DNA from 2 places in the Rhodococcus qingshengii JCM 15477 genome. Region 2 is predicted to be linked to the other one. Evidence: riboswitches for the same ligand, from Rfam matches in the RefSeq annotation. Region 2 holds a riboswitch; the other holds the start of a gene.
What was found. A riboswitch is a leader RNA that binds a small molecule or an ion and turns the genes downstream of it on or off. The one in region 2 is predicted to bind S-adenosylmethionine.

Region 1: it holds a riboswitch for S-adenosylmethionine, as region 2 does, so the genes downstream of both, M0639_RS23305 (LLM class flavin-dependent oxidoreductase) here and M0639_RS35180 (putative leader peptide) in region 2, are expected to answer to the same signal.

What each region holds. Positions count from the first base shown of each region.
Region 1 covers NZ_CP096563.1:5,108,261-5,112,852, reverse strand. The annotation lists gene M0639_RS23330 (TetR/AcrR family transcriptional regulator) at 1-42, shown strand, start outside; tRNA gene M0639_RS23325 (tRNA-Glu) at 155-227, shown strand; tRNA gene M0639_RS23320 (tRNA-Asp) at 363-436, shown strand; tRNA gene M0639_RS23315 (tRNA-Phe) at 507-583, shown strand; gene M0639_RS23310 (ABC transporter substrate-binding protein) at 825-2,453, shown strand; SAM riboswitch class I at 2,633-2,728, shown strand; gene M0639_RS23305 (LLM class flavin-dependent oxidoreductase) at 2,733-3,812, shown strand; gene M0639_RS23300 (NtaA/DmoA family FMN-dependent monooxygenase) at 3,842-4,592, shown strand, end outside.
Region 2 covers NZ_CP096563.1:1,562,412-1,567,003, forward strand. The annotation lists gene M0639_RS07190 (hypothetical protein) at 1-166, opposite strand, end outside; gene M0639_RS07195 (alternate-type signal peptide domain-containing protein) at 171-728, opposite strand; gene M0639_RS07200 (HAD-IIA family hydrolase) at 1,019-1,834, opposite strand; gene M0639_RS07205 (sulfite exporter TauE/SafE family protein) at 1,872-2,639, opposite strand; SAM riboswitch class I at 2,839-2,933, shown strand; gene M0639_RS35180 (putative leader peptide) at 2,941-3,018, shown strand; gene M0639_RS07210 (amino acid ABC transporter permease) at 3,129-4,103, shown strand; gene M0639_RS07215 (amino acid ABC transporter ATP-binding protein) at 4,100-4,592, shown strand, end outside.

The DNA of each region.
Region 1 (4,592 bases), 2.9 Mb from region 2:
CGTGACGGGTGGCCCCAAGTCGAGTTCCCTGACACTGAATAGTGCACTTTTCTGCCCGTGAACAGGCGATTTGTGATTTCCGAATGCCGTGCCATAAGCTATCCAAGCTCCCAACGGAACGCCGTTGGGGTACTAGTTCGGAGAGATCCGGCGGGCCCCCTTCGTCTAGCGGCCTAGGACGCCGCCCTTTCAAGGCGGTAGCGCGGGTTCGAATCCCGTAGGGGGTACGTTTTGCGAAAGCGAAACGATGCAGTATGGTTTGACCCGCACGACACGCTTTGAGATGCACAAATGCCAGGCCAGGACAGTGGTTTGGGAGCGGCTCGAAGATGTAGTACGGTTTCACAGCAAGGAAAAAGCAAGGCCCTGTGGCGCAGTTGGTTAGCGCGCCGCCCTGTCACGGCGGAGGTCGCGGGTTCGAGTCCCGTCAGGGTCGCAAAGCTTTGTTCTCAATCAATCGGTTGAGAACAAAGCAATGCGATAGGCATTCGGTTCGGGTGCCGTCCGGCCAGGTAGCTCAGTTGGTACGAGCGTCCGCCTGAAAAGCGGAAGGTCGCCGGTTCGATCCCGGCCCTGGCCACCATAATTCTTATCGACAAGCTCCAATCTCATGTTCTTCGAACATAAGGTTGGAGCTTTTTCGTATTCGGATGTCAGTCGCCGTCAACCACTCGGCCCGATCATCTCAGTTATGCGCATCCTTTGTCTCCGTGAATGTTTCCGGTCACCGGGAACGTGCTGGGCGTCACTCCACAGAGGACATCACTATTAGCCGATTGCGGCCGATCCGTGGCTGCGTCTACTGAAAGTGAGGTGGAATCTCCGTGTCGCACTCGAGATCTTGGCGCATCGGGAAAGTCAGCCGGGTCGCCGTCGCATTGTTCGGTACCGGGGTTCTATTGGTGGGCTGCTCGAGCAATGGTGACGACAGCGGGACCGATACGACGACCGCGTCGGCGGACGTCGTGACCGGCATGGTCAACGAGCAGCCTGATCCGGGAACTGCGGTGGCCGGCGGGACCATGACGTACGGCGTACAGGTGCTCGTTCCCTCACTCGACCCGACGAAGACGGCCGCGCGCGGCGGTTCCGGCGGTGAGGCCTTCGCTGCTGTGTACGACGTCCTGATGAGTTACGACACTGCGAGCGGCGAGTTCGAGCCCAAGTTGGCTGAATCGCTCGAGACAGCTGACGACGGAGCCACCTGGACGCTGAAACTTCGCGACGGTGTGAAGTTCAGTGACGGCACCACCCTCGACGCCAACGCCGTGATCGCGAGCATCGATCGGTACAACGCGGGCAAGGGCAATGGCGCCGAACTGTGGCTGGCTTCGGTGGAATCGGCGCAGGCAAGCGGTCCGACGACGGTGGAATTCAAGCTGAAGACGCCGTGGATGCGTTTTCCGTCGATGCTCGCTCTCGGGCACGGGATGATCGTCGCCCCGAGTTCGCAGCAGGGCGACAAGTTCACCGCCGTCGGAGCCGGACCCTTCACCGAAGATGTCTTCACACCGAGCGTCGAGCGAATCTTCAAGGCCAACCCGTCCTACTACGGCGGCGCCCCCAAGCTGGACAAGTTGCGGATGGTTGCGCTCAACGGCCCGCAGGCCAATCTCGAATCATTGAACAGCGGTCAGCTCGATGTCGCCTACATTCGCGGCCTCACGTCGGCGATCAATTCCGCCAAGTCCGCTGGCTACCCCGGCTACATCGACGTGCTCAATGCCGGTAGTGCCGAGATTATCAACAACCGTGAGGGCCGACCGGGCTCGGATGTTCGCGTCCGTCAGGCTATCGGCTACGCGCTGGACACCACGTTGATCGATCAGCGAGTGGAAAACGGTGAGGGACTGCCGGGCTCGGAGTTGTTCGGTCCGACGTCTCAATGGCATGTAGACACACCGGGTATTGCCTATGACCCCGAAAAGTCGAAGGAACTTCTGAATCAGGCGAAGGCAGACGGGTACGACGGCAGCCTCGACTACGTCGTTCTCAGTGAGCCGAAGGACCACGCGATCGGCCTCGCCGTGCAGTCACTGTTGCAGGCCGTCGGGTTCGAGGTGAACTTGATCTTGGCCAACAACGCCGGCGACATCGTGCAGAACGTCTACGTCAAGCACGATTTCGACCTCGCGCACGCGGGCATCGGAATGTACGAGTCGATTCTCGATCTCGGATTGTTCTCCACGACCAACAGCACCTCGATGGCGAATACTGCTGGATATGCGAACCCGGCGATGGATCAGCTGATCGCAGATCTACAACAAGCCAAGGACAATTCGTCGACCCTGGCGATCATCGGCAAGATTCAGACGCTGTGGAACGAGACGGTTCCGTCGGCGCCGATCGGCGGGCTCACGTCGTTCTGGGCTTGGCAGAAGAACGTGCACGGTGTGGTTCCGACTGCAACCGGCATCATGCTGTTCGATCAGGCATGGATGGGTGCGAAGTAGCGTTCCAGCGCACACCGAGAGCTCCGTCCGGCGCGAGTCGGGCGGAGCTCTTTCGTGTCTACGTCGGCTAGCGTTGCGCAACCCTTTCGATCAGGATGATTGTATTGAAATATGTTGTAGGTCAATATGATTCGACAAGCGTGATTTGACTTGCCCAGCGTGGCCCGCATAGATTGCATCCACCATCCAGAGTGGCTGAGAGACCTGGCTCGATGATGCCGCAGCAACCCGCTACCTAACCGCAGTGTGGGTGCTACCGCCAGGACCGATGGAGGACACATGACTGTATTTGCCGTGGGTATCGAACTGGACGGCGAGGGCACTCACCCCGCTGCCTGGCGCCGAAGCTCACACCGCCCGGACCAGCTGCTCACGGGCAAAGCCGTGCGCGATCGCGTCGCGGCTGCCGAGAATGCCGGCTTCACGTTCGCGACGTTCGACGATTCCATCCTCCCCCCGAGTGGTGACGTCGTCGGCCGCATCGATGCCGTCTCTAGGGCGTCGTACGTGGCGGCGACAACCAGCACGATCGGGCTGGTCCCCGTCGTCGGGACCACGTACGCCGAACCGTTTCATACGTCCTCGCAATTGGCGACGTTGGACTACTCCTCGCGTGGGCGTGGCGGCTGGCTTGCTGTTCCGGTCGAAGACGATGCCGCGGCGAGGGCGTGGGGGAGGGCTCCGGTAACAACGGAGTCGGCGCGTCAGCAAGAGCAGCGGGATTCGGTCACCGTTGTGACCGATCTCTGGGACTCGTGGGAGGACGACGCCGTCGTTCGTGACTATCTCAGTGGGCGTTTCCTCGAACGTGATCGTCTGCATTACGTCAATTTCGAGGGCGACACGTTCTCGGTGAAGGGGCCGGCAATCGTTCCGCGGCCGCCTCAAGGCCAGTTGGTGGTGTTCGGCCGCTACGGCGAAATCGATCCACGCCAGCCGGATGTTGTTCTCGTTTCGGGTGATTCGGTGGAGACCATTGCACAGTCGGCTGCCAAGGCGCGCGATGAGGGCGCGTCATTGGTGGTCGCCGAGGTCGATGTGGCATTCGATACGCCGAATCTGTCTGCGGCGCAGCGGAGGACCGAGCTGAACTCGTACGGGAATGCCGTCGTCACCGGCCGACTGCTCCTGGCTGCAGATCCGGGGGAAGCGGCCGTGGTTCTGAAGGAATTGGCCGGACACCTCGACGGTGTTCATTTCCATGCTCTCGTGATCGACGAGGACCTTCCGGTGCTGGCCAAATTCGTGCTTCCGACGCTGTCCAAGGCCGGGTTGACGCGACGCCCGGTTCCGGGATCGACCCTGAGGGGCAACCTCGGTCTGCAGCGGCCCGCAAATCGATTCGCCCACTCCTCCTGACTTGACTTCGCGCTAAGGATATTTCGGCCATGACTGCATCACGCTCCGCCGTACCTCGACCCGACGCTCACGTTCACTTCGGTGTCTTCTTCCAGGGGGTCAACCACACCACCATCTGGTCCGATTCCGCGAGCGGATCCCAGATCGACTTCGAGACGTTTCGGCGGTTGGTACTCACCGCCGAGCGAGGTCTGTTCGACGCCTTCTTCCTCGGTGAAGGCCTGCGGCTTCGTGAACAGAACGGCAAGATTCTCGATCTGGATATCGCCGGCCGACCCGACGCCATTGCGCAGTTGGCCGCCCTCGCCGGTATCACCGACAAGATCGGGTTGGTCGCGACACAGAACACCACGTACAACGAACCGGCCGACCTTGCGCGTCGACTCTCCGGCCTCGACCTACTTTCCGACGGACGGGCCGGCTGGAATGCGGTGACCACCGACAACGCGTGGACGGGAGAGAACTTCCGTCGCGGTGGTTTCCTCGACCACTCCCTGCGCTACGAGCGTGCCGGGCAGTTCATCGAAACCGCGCGGGCACTGTGGGATTCGTGGGCCGACGACGCGATCTCGGATTCTCGTACGTCCGAGAACTGGTCTACCCCGGGTGCCGTCGGCGACGTGCGCAGACAGACTTCACAGTTCGACATCTCCGTGACGCCGACGCTTCCCCGAAGCCGCCAGGGGCATCCGGTCATCTTCCAAGCGGGTGATTCCCCGAGTGGACGCGATTTCGCGGCGACCCATGCCGACGTCATCTTCTCGCGACACGGGACTCATT
Region 2 (4,592 bases):
TGGTTCCGGCAGATGTACCAACCGTGAGGTTGACGCTGGCGGCTGTCGCCGTACCGCCATTCGCGCTCGCCGAATCGGACCACAGCGCGAGCGACTGCTGTGACGATGCAAACACCGCTACAGCAGCCACCGCGACTGCGATCGCTCCCCAGACCTTTTTCCTCATGAAATTACGGGGCCGGTGTCAGTGCTGTCTGAGTGACGACCAACTTCATCGCCGACAAGTTCAGCGACTGGTTCTGCGCGACCTGATTGGCCACCTCGTTGAAGTTCAGCCGGACTCCGACGTGGACGATCGTTCCGTTCTGGGCTTTGGTGATCTGCGAAATCGGGTTGCCGCCAGTGTCCTTGATTGTCGTCACGGGCACGACAGCAGCGGCAAGCTCGGCGCTGTTCGCACCCGGAACGATTCCGGCCGTATCAGCGGTCAGAACAGCCGCGAGACGATCGCCCACTGCGGTCACAGTGACGTCGCAGGTGTATTCGATGCTCTCGGTGGTGACTATTCGGTAAGCCGAGCTGTTGGTGATCGCGGTCTTCGTCGGGTTGAGGGAGTTCCACCCGCCACCGACCGGTGCGCAAGAGCTCAGGTCGAGGGCGCCGGACGTGACGGGCCCGCCGCCACTGACGTCGGCCGAATCGCTCCAGACTGCGAGCGAGCCGGCACCGCCGAGGAGGAGGGCACCGGCCGCCGCAGCAGCGATCGCACCCTTGGTCTGCTTCTTCATGAAAATCTCATTTCATGTCTGGGACCCGAAATGGGGCCATTCAGACATGAGTATCAGACACGGCAAACGATTCGTTACCACTTTTCGAAAAATCAATTTTACGACTGGAGTCCAACTGTCACTCGGTGTCGAAATGATCTTTGACCTGCGTCTAACTACTCGTTTGTAAGTTTGGTGCGAATAAAACCGTTGGTTTGTTCAGTTGGACAAAGCGGACGAGTCGGAACCTGGCAAATCTGCTGTTTTTTACCAGTTAATTACCGAGTTTCGGTTTTGTTTTGCAATTTGAATCAATTGTTTGTGTTGCTACGAAATGGATCGGTTGTTGTTCCCACAAGATCGGCGACCGACTCGAGGACGATGGTCGGGCGGTAGGGATAGAGCTCTACCGACGCGCGGGTCGAGATCCCGGTCATCACCAGAATCGTCTGCAGTCCGGCTTCGAGGCCACAGACGATGTCGGTGTCCATGCGGTCGCCGATCATCAACGTATTGGCGGAATGAGCGCCGATGGACCGCAGGGCTGAGCGCATCATCAAGGCGTTGGGCTTGCCGACGTAGTAGGGATCGCGTCCGGTCGCCTTGGTGATGAGAGCGGCGACCGAGCCGGTGGCCGGCAGCGAGCCGTCTCGCGACGGTCCAGTGGCGTCCGGGTTGGTGGCGATGAACCGCGATCCACGCTCGACCAGGCGAATGGCGGTGGTGATTGCCTCGAAGGAGTACGTTCGCGTCTCGCCGAGGACGACGTAGTCGGGGTCGCTGTCCGTCAGGACGTAACCGATGTCGTGCAGGGCAGTGGTCAGGCCCGATTCGCCGACCACGTAGGCGCTGCCGCCCGGCCGCTGGTTGGCCAGGAACGTCGCGGTTGCGAGCGCTGACGTCCAGATCGACTTCTCCGGGATGTCGAGTCCCGAATTGAGCAGGCGTGCTCGCAGGTCACGCGGGGTGCGGATGGAGTTGTTGGTGAGCACCATGTACGGGATGTCGTTCGACGCCAGCTCTGCCAGGAACGTGTCCGCTCCAGGTATCAAGTGCTCCTCGTGGACGAGAACCCCGTCCATGTCCATGAGGTAGGTCCAACCGGTCTGATCTTCTGTACTGGTCATTACTCCAGTATGTGCGGGTGGCGCCCGATGTGGGCGGTCAAGCGAGAAGGCGCCACAGTCCGATCAGGCCGACGACGACAATCGTGTAGCGCAGTGCAGTGGGGGACAGGCGCCGTCCGTAGCGGGCACCGAGAACGCCACCACCGAGTGAGCCGACGGCGATCAAACCGGCTGCTGCCCAATTGATCTGATCGAATGCCAGAGTGATGTACATCCCTGCTGCAACGATGTTGACGAGCAGCGACAGCAGGTTCTTCGCGCCGTTCATGCGCTGGAGGGTTTCCGGGAGGATGGCACCCATCACACCGATGAGAAGGATGCCCTGCGCGGCAGTGAAGTACCCGCCGTAGATGCCGACTGCAAAAGTGCCGGCGGTCAGGAGCATCAGCCTCTTGGTGGACAGCGTCGTTTCTTCGGTGGAACGCTTCTTGGCCCACGCCTGGATGCGTGGTTGGAGGAGGACGAGCGCGAGAGCGAGGACCAGCAGCACCGGAACGATGGTCTCGAACAGTTTCTCGGGTAGATGCATGAGCAACCACGAACCGAGTAGTGCCCCGGCGAGTGACGCCGGAATCTGCCACTTCAGTCGATCCCACTGTCCGGACAGCTCACGTCGGTAGCCCCAGGTACCCGAAACTCCGCCGGCGACGAGCCCGACCGCGTTGGACATGGTTGCGGTCACGGGCGGCATGCCGAAGGCGACCAGGGTGGGAAACGTGATCAGCGTTCCACTGCCGACCACGGCGTTGATCGCGCCCGCGCCGATACCGGCCAACAAGATGAAGAAAGCGTCGAGTCCACTCACTCCGCAGACGGTACGGCAGAGGAAAAGTCAGTCCGGACGGCGGTCCCGGTCTTCATTCGAACGCTCCATTCAACACGCCGAACGCGGCTGCGGACACCGTTGGAATCAATGCGATTTCAACATCGTGGACCCTTCATTTCCCTTGCAGTGCAGGGAAATACAACATTTGACGACTCGACATTTCGCGTCTAGTCTTTGCTCACCATCCAGAGCGACCGAGAGACCTGGCTCGTCGACGTCGCAGCAACCCCCCGAGTGATCGGGAGCGGGTGCTACCGCCAGGACCGATGGAAGGCATCACATGGGTACCACTTCGCACGCTGCGCACAAGCGACGTCACATCGATCTGTGCCGCACCGCTTCGTGTCACTGTCGCTGACCGAACTCTCGTCGTCTTCGCAACTCGAGCTCACCAACTCGAGGACACAGCTGCGTTCCCATTTCCCCGAAAGGTCTATTCGTGATGTCCACTCCGTCAGGTAGCGCGCCGTGAGCGCGCCCACCGATGTCCGCCCCGAAAAGTCGGTGTCCGAGTCGCAACTACCCGACTCGGAGCTTGTCGTCGCTCGCACCTGGCACCCGCTGCGCTGGGTGATCAGTGCGGTCGTGCTGGTCCTGCTTGCTCAGTTCATCCACGGACTCGTCGTCAACCCCGGCTGGGACTGGCCGACGTTCGCGCAGTACTTCACCGCGAAATCAGTGCTCGCTGCGTTGTGGATGACGATCAAACTGACCTTGTGGGGGACGATCCTCGGTTTCGGTCTCGGTGTCTTCCTGGCGCTCGGTCGGTTGTCGAAGAATCCGGTCCTGCAGGTGATCGCCTGGACCTACATCTGGGCCTTCCGCTCGATTCCACTCATCGTGCAGCTGCTCTTCTGGTTCAACATCACTTACCTGTACCAGACACTTTCTCTCGGAATACCTTTCGGGCCCGAGTTCTTCACCTTCCAGGTCAGCGGTGTGATCGGCGGATTCACCGCAGCAGTCATCGGTTTGGCGCTGCACCAGGCTGCATACTCGGCCGAGATCATTCGCTCCGGAATCATCTCGGTGGATCACGGTCAGATCGAAGCTGCTCACTCGCTCGGCATTCCGCGCAGTCGCCAGTTCTTCAAGATCGTTCTCCCGCAGGCAATGCGGGCGATCCTCCCCAACGCCGCCAACGAGGTCATCGGACTCTTCAAGGGAACGTCGATCGTCTCCACCATGGCAATCGCCGAACTGTTCTACCAGGTGCAGGTCATCTTCGGCCGCAACGGACGAGTCGTGCCCCTGCTGATGGTCGCCACGATCTGGTACATCATCCTCACGACATTGCTCTCGATCGGTCAGTACTACGTGGAGCGCCACTATGCACGAGGATCCGCTCGTGCTCTTCCGTTGACTCCGGTACAGAAGGCGCGCAAGAAGTTCGAAGAGATTCGCGATGCGCGTCTCGATATTCCGAGAGGTGCTACCCGATGACCGCAGAACTGGCCGAAGATTCGGTGTACGCCGTCGAAGCACGCGGAATTCACAAGTCTTTCGGTGCCTTGGAAGTACTTGCCGGCGTTGATCTCCTGGTTCGCAAGGGCGAAGTGACCGTCATTCTCGGTCCGTCGGGTTCCGGTAAGTCCACCTTGCTGCGAACCCTCAATCACCTCGAAAAAGTCGACCGCGGAACCGTACGGATCGACGGAGAGCTGATCGGATACCGGCGCAAGGGAAATCGACTCCACGAACTGCGTGACCGCGAGATCCTGAAACAGCGTTCGCACATCGGATTCGTGTTCCAGAACTTCAACCTGTTTCCGCACCTGACCGCATTGGAAAACGTGGTGGAAGCGCCGCTCTCGGCCCAGAAGCGTGATCGTGACGAGGTGTACCGCGAGGCCCGCGCGCTGCTCGAGCGAGTGGGAGTGGGGGACAAGGCGGACGAGTATCCCCGCCAACTCTCCGGTGGCCAGCAACAGC